DNA from 4 places in the Anoxybacillus sp. CHMUD genome. Region 3 is predicted to be linked to each of the others. Evidence: predicted binding sites of a transcription regulator. Region 3 holds the regulator's gene; each other region holds the start of a gene.

What was found. Region 3 encodes Rex, which represses fermentation and respiration genes when NADH is low (regulators of the CRP and FNR family bind a similar motif). Its sites were predicted from a motif close to TTGTGAAATATTTCACAA; they were not measured.
Region 1: ETB99_RS00755 (L-lactate dehydrogenase) is a predicted target of Rex. The motif match lies at 1,207-1,224, and genes of this name have one in related genera.
Region 2: ETB99_RS00240 (NarK family nitrate/nitrite MFS transporter) is a predicted target of Rex. The motif match lies at 1,315-1,332, and genes of this name have one in related genera.
Region 4: ETB99_RS00140 (nitrate reductase subunit alpha) is a predicted target of Rex. The motif match lies at 1,546-1,563, and genes of this name have one in related genera.

The regions. Positions count from the first base shown of each region.
Region 1 is NZ_SDLG01000001.1:134,428-137,619, reverse strand. Features, by position in the region: gene ETB99_RS00770 (sugar phosphate nucleotidyltransferase) at 1-276, shown strand, start outside; gene rpmG (50S ribosomal protein L33) at 357-506, shown strand; gene ETB99_RS00760 (5-formyltetrahydrofolate cyclo-ligase) at 561-1,130, shown strand; gene ETB99_RS00755 (L-lactate dehydrogenase) at 1,291-2,241, shown strand; gene ETB99_RS00750 (hypothetical protein) at 2,312-2,503, shown strand; gene ETB99_RS00745 (rhomboid family protein) at 2,539-3,192, shown strand, end outside.
Region 2 is NZ_SDLG01000001.1:42,358-45,549, reverse strand. Features, by position in the region: gene ETB99_RS00245 (nitrate/nitrite transporter) at 106-1,278, shown strand; gene ETB99_RS00240 (NarK family nitrate/nitrite MFS transporter) at 1,413-2,744, shown strand; gene modA (molybdate ABC transporter substrate-binding protein) at 2,812-3,192, shown strand, end outside.
Region 3 is NZ_SDLG01000030.1:7,122-10,313, forward strand. Features, by position in the region: gene groES (co-chaperone GroES) at 1-204, opposite strand, end outside; gene ETB99_RS13935 (CPBP family intramembrane glutamic endopeptidase) at 430-1,167, shown strand; gene ETB99_RS13940 (YdiK family protein) at 1,164-1,337, shown strand; gene ETB99_RS13945 (redox-sensing transcriptional repressor Rex) at 1,347-1,982, opposite strand; gene ETB99_RS13950 (ABC-F family ATP-binding cassette domain-containing protein) at 2,210-3,192, shown strand, end outside.
Region 4 is NZ_SDLG01000001.1:22,825-26,016, reverse strand. Features, by position in the region: gene ETB99_RS00155 (ThiF family adenylyltransferase) at 1-146, shown strand, start outside; gene ETB99_RS00150 (Crp/Fnr family transcriptional regulator) at 162-851, shown strand; gene ETB99_RS00145 (hemerythrin domain-containing protein) at 960-1,487, shown strand; gene ETB99_RS00140 (nitrate reductase subunit alpha) at 1,628-3,192, shown strand, end outside.

The DNA of each region.
Region 1 (3,192 bases), on a different contig from region 3:
TCTATTCCAACTATTCATTTATCATGCCGTGATGTTCATTGCCCATGGGATGAACGGGCGGCTGTTATGCGTAAATTGTTAGAAGAATCGTATGACAAGCATGTAGATTTTACAGATGGCATGAAAGTATATCATGAAGATGGAGCATGGACACTCATTTTACCGAAAGTAGATGAACCAACGTTAACGATTTATTCACAAGCAGCAAATGCTCAAAAAGCAAAAGAATATACGAAATACTATATAAAGAAAATTCGGCAATATCAAAACGTATAAAATTCATATGGAAATTGTTTAAGAAAAATGATATGATGGAAAGGTGTGATTATAATACTTTTGTTTGGAGGGAAAGAACGATGCGTGTAAATATTACGTTAGCATGCACAGAATGCGGCGAACGCAACTATATTTCAACAAAAAATAAGCGCAATAACCCAGAGCGCCTCGAATTGAAAAAATATTGCCCACGAGACAAAAAAGCAACAGTTCATCGTGAAACGAAGTAAGCAGTAGGATTTTTTTCCTGCTGCTTATTTTTTTATGAAAGAGGGGGAAGGTTAATGAATAAGAAACAATTGCGGCAACAAATAAAACAACGTCTCTTACATATGACAAAAGAAGAACGCAAGAAAAAGGAGAACATCATTCACGATATATTATTTCACCAACATCTTTGGCAAACGGCACAAGTGATCGGTATTACGATCTCACAACAAATCGAAATCGATACAAAATGTATCATTGAACGAGCATGGCAAGAAGGGAAAAAAGTTGCCATTCCAAAATGCGATGTAACAACAAAACAAATGACGTTTCGCGAAATTCGTTCGTTTCAAGAAACGGAACGCTCTTTTTTCGATTTATATGAACCGATTGTGGAAGAAACGAGAGAAGTGCAAAAACATGAAATCGAGCTCCTATTTGTTCCAGGTCTTGCTTTTGTTCGTAAAGGATATCGCCTTGGCTATGGTGGGGGATATTATGATCGATATTTAGTTGATTTTCCAAACGATACAATTTCCCTTGCATATGATTGTCAAATCGTCTCTACGTTGCCGGTTGAACAGCATGACATCCCTGTCCAAATGATTATTACAAACGAAGGAATTGTTGTTTGTGAAAACGAATAATAAAACAGCATAAGCGCTTTCATATTGTACAGGAGAAAAAATTAACAAAATGTTAATAATTCATGCCTTATAAACTTTGTGAAACAGTGTACAATGTAAGTGTGAAACAGATAAACAACGCACAGATTGTAAAATGATATAAACGAAAGGTGGAAGAAATATGTCAAATAAAGTGAATCGTGTTGTTTTAGTTGGAACAGGTTTTGTCGGTTCAAGTTATGCGTTTGCGCTTTTAAACCAAGGAGTGACAGAAGAGCTCGTTTTGATTGATATTAATAAAGAAAAATCGGAAGGGGATGCGATGGACTTAAATCACGGCATGCCGTTTGCGCCATCCCCAACGAAAATTTGGTTTGGCAATTACGAAGATTGCAAAGATGCTGATCTCGTTGTGTTAACTGCGGGAGCCAATCAAAAACCAGGAGAAACACGATTAGATTTGGTTGAGAAAAACACGAAAATTTTCAAAAATATTATCGATCAAGTGATGGCAAGCGGATTTAACGGTATTTTTCTCGTCGCCACAAATCCGGTTGACATTTTAACATACGCTACATGGAAGTTTTCAGGATTGCCAAAAGAGCGCGTGATCGGTTCAGGAACGATTTTAGACACAGCTCGCTTCCGCTATTTGTTAGGTGAATATTTCGATGTGGATACGCGCAACGTACATGCTTATATTATTGGGGAACATGGTGATACGGAGTTGCCTGTTTGGAGCCATGCATTCATCGGTTGCCGCCCAATTGCCGATATGATGAAAGAAAAGCCACAATATAAACAAGAAGATTTAGATAACATTTTTGTGAATGTACGCGATGCAGCGTATCAAATTATTGAGCGAAAAGGTGCAACATATTACGGTATTGCCATGGGACTTGTTCGTTTAACAAAAGCGATTTTACAAAATGAAAACAGCGTTCTTACTGTTTCAGCTTACTTAGAAGGCCAATATGGTCAAAATGATATGTACATTGGCGTACCAGCGATCGTAAATCGCAACGGTATTCGTGAAGTTGTTGAACTACAATTGAACGAGGAGGAAAAAGAAAAATTTACTCATTCTGCAACTGTATTAAAAGATGTAATGAAACGCGTTGGATTGCAATAGGTTGTCTCATGATGAGGCAACCTTTTTATAATTTCAACACGAAAAGGGAACGGTAAATATGAGGAGGGTGATGATATTGAATGGAAAAACGTTGATCGTTGCCGTTATGGCAGGGCTCGTTCTTTATCAGTTTCGTTATCGGTTATTGAACGAAATATTGAAACGAGAAGCGGTTCAAAAACGAGTGGTACAATGGGGAATGTCCGTTCCGTTTATTCGCCAGCGCATTGTTCCTACATTATTTTTACAAAAGTACAAATAGTTGCGCTTTGTAAGAGAGTGTGATAAAAGAAGGGTATGATAGCGAAGGGAGAGGGAAGGTTGGGCATTCGCTTTGATTTTGTATATTGGCAAATGATGTTTCAATTGTTACAGATGAACTATGAAATCGTTTATTTGTCACCTGATGAGCGGGAGGTTTGGTTGCAATCTACGAGGGAACGAAAAGCGCCGCTTGTACGCCTTGTTCGCACTGATATGGATTGGGGTGTGTCATTAAAAAATGATATGAATCGCGCGCTAGTCGCTGTTGATGAATGGCGCAAGCGACAATTTCGCCGCCAACTGCAAGTCATCAACGTTTATGTCATGATGTATCCCCCTCTTGACGATTGGGAACTGTATGTTCAGCGACCATTCACGACTGGGCGAGTGCATATGCAAACATATGTGATGCATCTTTACAATATGTATGACGTCTTGCATAAGCTAAGCACGCAGTTCCATCAATCATTAAAAGTGTACGTACCTGATGATTCTCCAATGTTGCAACAAGAATTACAAACGTTTAAACAACACGTGTTATCATTTGCAGAGCGCATGTATGAAAATGAACGGCGCATATTTGAACGTGGAAAAGCGAGATTTACATATGTGTTTATTGCTTTACAAATAGTGATGTTTTTTATTTTAGAATGGAACGGTGGAAGTACAAATACGTTGACGCTCATT
Region 2 (3,192 bases), on a different contig from region 3:
AAAGTTTTGTGAACATAACAAAAATTGTGAACAATATAACAGTACTGATCGATAAATTTTTTTACGATAAAATTGTCAAACGATAAAGCGAGGGGGGGAATAAAGATGGAACGATTAAAACAATTTCTTCGAGTTGGTCATTTACCGACACTTCTTTCGTCTTTTTTGTACTTTGATATTAGTTTTATGATCTGGGTGATTCTTGGGGCAACAGGAACGTTTATTGTGGAAGATTTAAGATTGACCCCTGCACAAAAAGGAATGATGGTAGGAATCCCTGTATTAGGAGGAGCGTTGCTTCGTATTCCAATGGGACTATTAGCAGACCGATTCGGTGGTAAGAAAATGGGAATGATCGGAATGGTTTTGACATCCGTGCCTCTTTTATGGGGTTGGTTGTTTGCTGATACATTGACACAAATTTATGCGCTTGGATTGTTATTAGGAGTAGCAGGAGCTAGTTTTGCCGTCGCTCTTCCTTTAGCAAGCCGTTGGTATCCGAAAGAACATCAAGGTTTGGCGATGGGAATTGCAGGTGCGGGAAATAGCGGAACGGTTTTAGCAATGTTGTTTGGTCCTCGTATCGCAGAAGAGTATGGTTGGAATAGTGTATTTGGATTAGCGCTCGTTCCTCTCTTTGTTGCTTTTATTGTATTTATCATCTTCGCAAAAGAATGCCCGACTGCGGTAAAACCAGCAAAAATATCGGAATATATGCGCGTGATGAAAATGAAGGAAACGTGGTTGTTTAGCTTTTTTTATAGCTTATCTTTTGGTGGATTTGTCGGAATGACGAGCTATTTAACACTATTCTTTTTCGATCAATACGGAGTAGATAAAGTGACGGCAGGAGATTTTGTGACGCTTGTCGTATTTGCGGGAAGCTTTGTTCGGCCAATTGGTGGCTATTTAGCTGATAAATATGGTGGAATGAAATTGCTCGTTTGGCTGTTTACAGGCGCTACTGTTACATTGGTGATTGTCGGTATGCTTCCGTCTGTTTATGTTGCATTAGCTCTTTTGTTTACCACACTTATTTTTTTCGGTACAGCGAATGGGGCACTATTTCAAGTCATTCCAAATGTATTCCCGAAAGAAGTCGGATTATTGACAGGTTTTGTCGGTGCAGCAGGTGGATTAGGAGGGTTCTTTTTACCTAATATTTTAGGTTTATTTAAACAATGGACGAATTCATATTCGTATGGCTTTTGGTGGGTAGCAGCAACTATGTTTGTTGCAATGCTTATTATGAGACGATTGCGAAAAACGATCGCTTAAATATTATTTTTTAACATTGTATGAACGTTTCTGAATATGTGATGCACATCACATTCTTATTTATGTGGTTTCTTTATGATGAAAGTACAACAATCATTTTTATAAATCATACTTCAAAAAGGAGAGATAACGTTATGAGTCAACCATTGAAAACGGCTTCAGAAAACGGTGAACGGACAAGTCGAATTGGTTCTTATTGGAACCCAGAAGACCCAGTATTTTGGGAAAAAGAAGGAAAAAAACATGCTCGTCGAAATCTGTGGATCTCTGTTCCAACGTTAATGTTGGCATTTATCGTTTGGCAAATTTGGTCTATTACTGCAGCACGTTTGAATGACATTGGATTCCAGTTGACGCAAAGTCAATTATTTACGTTAGCCGCTGTTCCGGGGTTAGTAGGTGCAACATTTCGTTTTGTTTACACGTTTGCTGTTGGGAAATTTGGCGGAAGAAACTGGACTGTTTTTTCGACAGGAATACTACTTGTTCCCGCAATCGGTGTAGGATTAGCCGTACAAAATCCCAATACACCGTATTGGCTCATGTTGCTGTTAGCGGCATTCTGTGGACTTGGTGGTGCAAATTTTTCCTCAGCATTAGCGAATATTAGCTTTTTCTTCCCGAAAAAAGAAAAAGGGACAGCACTTGGTATCAACGGCGGTCTTGGAAACATGGGAGTGTCTGTCGTTCAATTTGTGACACCCCTAATCGTAACTATTGGTGTATTTGGAGCGATCGGTGGTGAACCACAAGTACTCGCAGACGGCTCAAAAGTTTGGTTACAAAACGCTGCATTTATTTGGGTCATTCCGATTGTGTTTTTTACGATTTTAGCATATTTCGGTATGGATAACTTACCAAACGCAAAGCAATCTGTATCGGAGCAGTTTGTCATCGTCAAACGAAAACATACGTGGGTAATGACATGGCTATATACAGCGACATTCGGTTCGTTTATCGGGTATGCAGCGGCCTTTCCACTTTTATTAAAATCACAATTCCCAGAACACGTATCACTTGCCTTTTTAGGAGCATTTTTAGCGGCGGCATTCCGTCCGGTTGGGGGATGGTTATCTGATAAATTGGGTGGAGCACGTGTAACAAACTATGTCTTAATTATCATGGGTCTTGGTGCTGCAGCAGTCATGTATTTTACAACGGAAAAACACTTTATCGGATTTATCGTATCTTTCTTGATCTTATTTATTGCTGCAGGGATGGGATCTGGATCGACATTCCAAATGATTCCAATCATCTTCCCGCCAAAAGAAGCGGCACCTGTTCTCGGTTTTACAGCCGCATTTGCAGCGTATGGTTCATTCTTTATTCCGAATTTATTCGGTTGGGCAGCTCAAAATACTGGCACACCAATTACAGCATTTTACTTCTTTATCGCATTTTATGTTGTATCAATTGCATTAAACTGGTATTATTATGCTAGAAAAAATGCGGAAGTGAAATGTTAGAAGAATAAAAGGGGATATCTGTAATAGATATTCCCTTTTGATATATGGAGGGACTAAAGTGAGAAAAATGTGTTTTTTTATTATGATTTTGTTATTAGTGGCATGTAATCCTCACGCCGCCCAACCAAATGCGACACCATCCATTAAAGTTGCGGCAGCTGCAGATTTAACCCATGCATTTAAAGAAGTTGGGGAGCAGTTTAAAAAAGAAATGGGAATAGACGTTACATTTATTTTCGGTTCGAGTGGTCAGCTAGCAGAACAAATTAAGCAAGGGGCTCCATTTGACATGTTTGCTTCAGCGAATGTAGCGTATGTCGATGAACTTATTCGTGACCGTGTTGCTCTTGAACAAACAAAAAACATATACGCCTTTGGGCGCATTGGGCTTGCCGTAAAAGAAGGAGTAGCTGTAACGTCATTACAAGATTTACTGAAACAAGAGGTA
Region 3 (3,192 bases):
TTTTGAGAAGATGATGCGGTCACCAACGCTTACCTCTGGAGCTACGCGCTCACCATTATCAAGAACGCGACCTGAACCAACTGCCACAACTTTTCCTTCTTGTGGTTTTTCTTTTGCTGTGTCTGGTAAGACAATTCCGCTCGCTGTTTTTTCTTCAGTTTGAATTAATTCAATGACAATACGATCGCCTAGTGGCTTCAACACGGCAAACGACCTCCTTAATTAGATTTTCGTTCCGTTATTAGCACTCATTCTTATTGAGTGCTAACACACTTATTATATTAATGAACTTTTTTCAATTTTGCAAGTAGGAAGTTAAAAATTTTTCAATACATATTTCCCTCTTTCATTATGTCTTTCCTTTCGAAATTCATACAAAAAATATGGTAAAATGAAAAAGTATTTATTTTGTAAAAAGGGGTTGACCATGTGAAAAAACAATATTGGTATGTCATCATTACATATATCGCCATGCAGCTATCGAGCTTAGTCGGCGTCCCTTTACTTGCACATAGCGGCTTTGTCAACGCATCAAATAAAGAAATAGCTTTTTCGATCGCTTCTGGTTATTGGGCTGTTATTAGTTTCTCGATTGCTCTTTTTCTCGTTCTTTATTTTATGAAAGAAGATATGAAATACTCATATGATCGCCATCAAGCATCGATTGGCATGTCATTCTTTTGGGCAATTGGGGGGTTTTTGCTCGCTCTTTTCGCCCAAGGCGTTGCAGCAAACATCGAAGTACACCTCTTTGGGGTCGAAATGGGGTCCGAGAACACGAGACGGATCGTCGAAATGGTCAAACTTACACCAGCTCTTATGCTCGTCACTTCAATCGTTGGTCCAGTTTTAGAAGAAATCATTTTTCGAAAAATTATTTTCGGAACGCTGTATCAAAAATATAACTTTTTCTTATCAGCCATCATCAGCTCGCTTTTATTTGCTGTTGTTCATTTAGAGTTCGAACATTTGCTTCTTTATGCAACGATGGGATTTGTATTTGCTTTCCTATATGTCAAAACAAAGCGTATTATCGTACCTATTGCAGCACATGTACTGATGAACACCTTTGTCGTTGCAATTCAAACATTATTTGCTGAAGAAATCGAAAGCATTATGCGTGAGGCAGAACGAATGCAATTCGTAATTTGGAGGCTGTTTTCATGAAGTCTGAACCGTTGTTTTATTTTCTCACTGGCATTTTATTTACTTATTTTGCTGTCCATACCGCCGATGATGGTATTTGGGACATCACAACGATGCTATTTATTTTAATTGCTACATTTGATTTCGGCGCAGGAATTCGTTCTTTACGAAAAAAAACCTCCCGCTCGTAAACGGGAGGTTTACTCATTTCCGTAATGTTTTAAAAAGTAAACGAGTGACTGCAATTCGACCGCTAAATCAATATGGTGAACACGAATATGTTCTGGCACATGCAAGCGAGCAGGCGTAAAGTTTAAAATCCCTTTAATGCCTTTTTGAACAAGTCGGTCAGTAATCGGCTGGGCAACTTGAGCAGGAACGGTTAAAATCGCTACCGTAATCCCTCCAAGCTTTTCTTCCAATTCATCTAAATGATAAACCGGAACCCCTCCGACTTTTGTTCCCACTTTATCCGGATCAACATCGAACGCCATTACGATTTTCGTATTGTTATTTTTGCTAAAATTGTAGTTCAAAAATGCTGTCCCTAAATTACCGACGCCAAATAACGCTACTTCTGTCGTTTCATCTTGGTCTAACGTTTTTCGGAAAAACGACAGCAAATAATTCACATTATATCCGTATCCTTTTTTTCCAAGCGCACCAAAGTATGAAAAATCACGGCGAATCGTTGCTGAATCGACTTTTACAGCTTCGCTTAACTCCGCTGAAGATACACGTTGCTTGCCTGATGCATGCAAGTTTTTCAAAAAACGATAGTACAACGGTAGTCGCTTTGCGGTCGCCTGCGGAATTTTTGGTTGTTCATTATTCACGAGTCAATCCCCCACATTTCCTTTCACAAATAGTTAGCGCTTTCATTTTTCTCTCCTATACGTCTAAAAAATTCTCCCCACTTCTAAACTATACACTATTTTTTTCATTCTGTCTTTCCTTTGTACCCTTTATTATTATTTTTGTCAAATTTGTTATTCGTACACTAGTGTTGCCGAATATCAAGAAAGTACGTTACACTATCAAAAGAAGATTGAGGTGAGAAAGAATGATCATTTTACAAGTAAATCAACTATCCAAATCATATGGAGCGGAACAAGTTTTATCAGACATTAAGCTTGAAATACAAGAAAAAGACCGTATTGCGTTAGTTGGAAGAAATGGCGCGGGAAAATCGACATTATTAAAAATCATTGCCGGACAGTTGTCATACGACACAGGCGAAATCATTAAACCGAAACACGTAACGATCGGTTATTTAGATCAATATACAGGGTTGCAAGCTCATCGTTCCATTTGGGAAGAAATGCTCGATGTGTTTGCCCCGCTACAACAAATGGAAAAACAATTACGTGAACTAGAACAACAAATGAGTTTACATGATGCTGACTATGAGCGCCTACTTGAGCAATATGATCGTTTACAAACAGAATTCAAAGAAAAAGGCGGCTATCAATATGAAGCAGATATTCGTTCGGTTCTTCATGGTCTCCGCTTCTCACAGTACGATTATACGACAAAAGTATCTACATTAAGCGGTGGACAGCGGACGAGGCTAGCGCTTGGTAAACTGCTCCTTACAAGGCCCGATTTGCTCATTTTAGACGAACCGACAAACCATTTAGATATGGAAACGTTGCAATGGCTTGAACAATATTTAAAAAATTACGATGGGGCCATTCTTATCGTCTCCCACGATCGCTATTTTCTTGACCAAATCGTGACACAAGTGTATGAACTATCACGCACAAAAATAAAAAAATATGTCGGAAACTATACAAGCTACTTACAACAACGTGCTGAACAATTTGAACAACAACTAAAATTGTATGAAAAACAACAAGAGGAAATTACAAAATTAAAAGATTTTATTCAACGCAACATCGCTCGTGCATCAACAACGAAGCGAGCACAAAGCCGTAGAAAACAATTAGAAAAAATGAATATCATCGACAAGCCACTCGGTGATGAAAAATCGGCATCGTTTCGTTTCGAAATCGAACGCCCAAGCGGAAACGACGTGCTGACAGC
Region 4 (3,192 bases), on a different contig from region 3:
GTCAACAAGTACACGGGAACGAATATTTGTTGATGACCCAACTTGAAGGACATCGTGTCGTTTTATTTGCTGACGGTCGCATGCTTGTGCACGGTACAAAAGATGTTACATTTGCTCGTTCGTTATATCAGAAATATTTTTCATGAAAAGGAGGCATACGTATGTCTCAGTTCATTAGCAAAAAAAATTTTGAACAACTAAAAAAGTTAGCGTATAAAACGCTGAAAGTGAAAAAAGGAATGTTTTTATTTCAGGAAGGGCAAATGGGCGAAAACTTTTTTGTCGTCTTATCTGGCAAATTTCAAATTAGTAAATTTTCTGGTGATGGAAAAGAGTTATGTTTGCGGTTATGTGGGCCGAATGCTGTCATCGGTGAGTTGATGATTTTTTCAGATAATGGGAGATATTTATTTAACGGTCGTGCGCTCGAGGATAGTGAAGTACTTGTAATTAAAAATGAAGATATTGAAAAAGAGTTGCTTGTCAACTCAGAGTTTGCTGTTGAGTTTTTGAAAATGATGACCGATCATTTCCGCAAACAACATACGAAATTTCGTGATCTCGTTTTATACGGCAAAAAAGGAGCGTTATATTCTACACTCATTCGTATGGCTAATAGTTATGGTATTCAGACGAAAGATGGCATTTTATTAGATGTTCCTGTTACACATCAAGATTTAGCGAATTTTAGTTCTACATCGCGTGAAAGTGTAAATCGTGAATTAAATACATTAAAAAGTAAAGGTATCATTTCTTTCAAGGGAAGAAAAATTATCATTCATAGCTTAGACTATTTAAAAAAGCAAATTAATTGTGAAGGTTGTCCATCGTCATATTGCAACATTGAATAGTCAATAAACGTTCATTTTTTAGACAAAAGGTGTGACGTGCATCACACGAAAAATCGTTTTCCTTCTATACAATAAATGTGTAAGCACATGAAGAAAAGAGGGATGACGATGGATTTTTCACCTTGCAGTCTCATTGGGCATGAACCCGTTTCATTATGTCCGCCATTGCAACGATTAAAAGACGAACACGGTCCATTAAATGAAGAAAAATATGCTCTTTTTGTTGCAGCGAAAGGCATTTACGATGGTAAAGAGGAAGATGTTGTTCAAGCACTTATTCGTTTACGTGAAAAAGTACAGCAATTTTTGCAAGAGCTCGATCCTCATTCTCGTCGCGAAGAAGATGTTCTTTTCCCTATGATGGTTCGATACATCGGCAGAGAATCTGGACCGATTGCGGTGATGGAATATGAACATCATGAAGCGAAAGAAAACATCTCGACGTTCTTAAAGAAAACGGAAACGATTGACATCCATGAGGCGAGAGAACTCGCTTCCTATGTGATGAACGCTTATATGATTTTAACCGATCATTTTACGAAAGAAGAATGCGTTCTTTTCCCGATGGCAGAAAAGCTATTATCATCTGAAGAAAAAGAAGAACTTGCGAAAAAAATAAACGAAATAGAAGGCTGACTAATGATTTAGTCGGCCTTTTTTATATATTTCGACATATTTGTGACAATTAAAAAACATGTGAGGTACCTCACATTTATTTATCACGTCCCGTTTTATAGTGAAGATAGAAGGATTTCATACAAAGAGGAGTGAGCGATGTGAAAAAGAAGTCACCGTTGTTCAAACGATTGAACTACGTGAAACCGATTGAACGTCATGCAGATGCGCATAGTGAAGTCACATATCAAGATCGCGATTGGGAGCAAATATATCGTAGAAGATGGCAACATGACAAGGTCGTACGCTCAACACATGGCGTAAACTGTACAGGTTCATGTAGTTGGGATATTTATGTGAAAGACGGTATCGTCACATGGGAAGGTCAAAAACTCGACTATCCAACAACAGGACCGGATATGCCCGATTTTGAACCGCGGGGCTGTCCGCGTGGGGCAAGTTTTTCTTGGTATATTTATAGCCCGCTTCGTGTCAAATACCCATACGTTCGTGGCGTGTTGTTAAATATGTGGCGTGAAGCATTGCAGCAACATAAAAATCCGATTGATGCTTGGAAAAGCATCGTTGAAAACCCGGAGAAAGCAAAGCGTTATAAGCAGGCGCGTGGAAAAGGTGGATTTGTTCGTGCGGAGTGGGATGAAGTATTAAAACTTGTTGCCACCTCTTTACTTTATACAGTCATGAAATATGGTCCAGATCGAAACGTTGGTTTTTCTCCAATTCCCGCAATGTCGATGGTTAGCCATGCAGCAGGTGCACGCTTTATGTCATTGATGGGTGGACCGATGTTAAGCTTTTATGATTGGTACGCTGACTTGCCACCAGCTTCACCACAAATTTGGGGAGATCAAACGGACGTTCCAGAAAGTAGCGACTGGTATAACGCTGGTTACATTATGACATGGGGATCAAACGTTCCAATGACGCGTACTCCAGACGCTCACTTTTTAGCAGAAGTTCGATACAAAGGAACAAAAGTCGTCTCGATTAGTCCAGACTTTGCTGAATCGACGAAGTTCGCGGATGAATGGTTGAGCGTTAAACAAGGGACAGACGGCGCTTTAGCGATGGCGATGGGGCACGTTATTTTAAAAGAGTTTTATGTAGATAGACAAGTACAATACTTTACAAACTACGCGAAAACATACACCGATTTTCCATTTTTAGTTACGTTGAAAAAGAAAGAAGATGGGCAATTTGTTGCTGATCGTTTCCTACACGCGTCTGATATTGGTCGAAATACGACAAATGGGGAATGGAAACCAGCGCTTTGGAATGAACGAACAAATGATTTTGCGATTCCGAATGGAACAATTGGTTCACGCTGGGAAAACAAAGGAAAATGGAACTTAAACATGGTAGACGAAGAAACAGAGGAAGCGATCGAGCCGCGACTGACGATGTTAGGCATAGAAGACGAGGTTGTAACTATACAAATTCCGTATTTTTCTCATGATGGAAACAAAATTTTAAAACGTGCTGTGCCTGTAAAACGCGTACAAACGGAGCATGAAGAATTATACGTTACGACCGTATATGATTTAGTGCTTGCTAACTATGGGGTTGATCGTGGGATCGGTGGTGAAGTAGCGAAAACATACGATGACCTTATTCCGTTTACGCCAGCATGGCAAGAAAACATCACAGGTGTAAAGCGGGATCTTGTCATTCAAATTGCGCGTGAGTTTGCGCAAAATGCGATCGA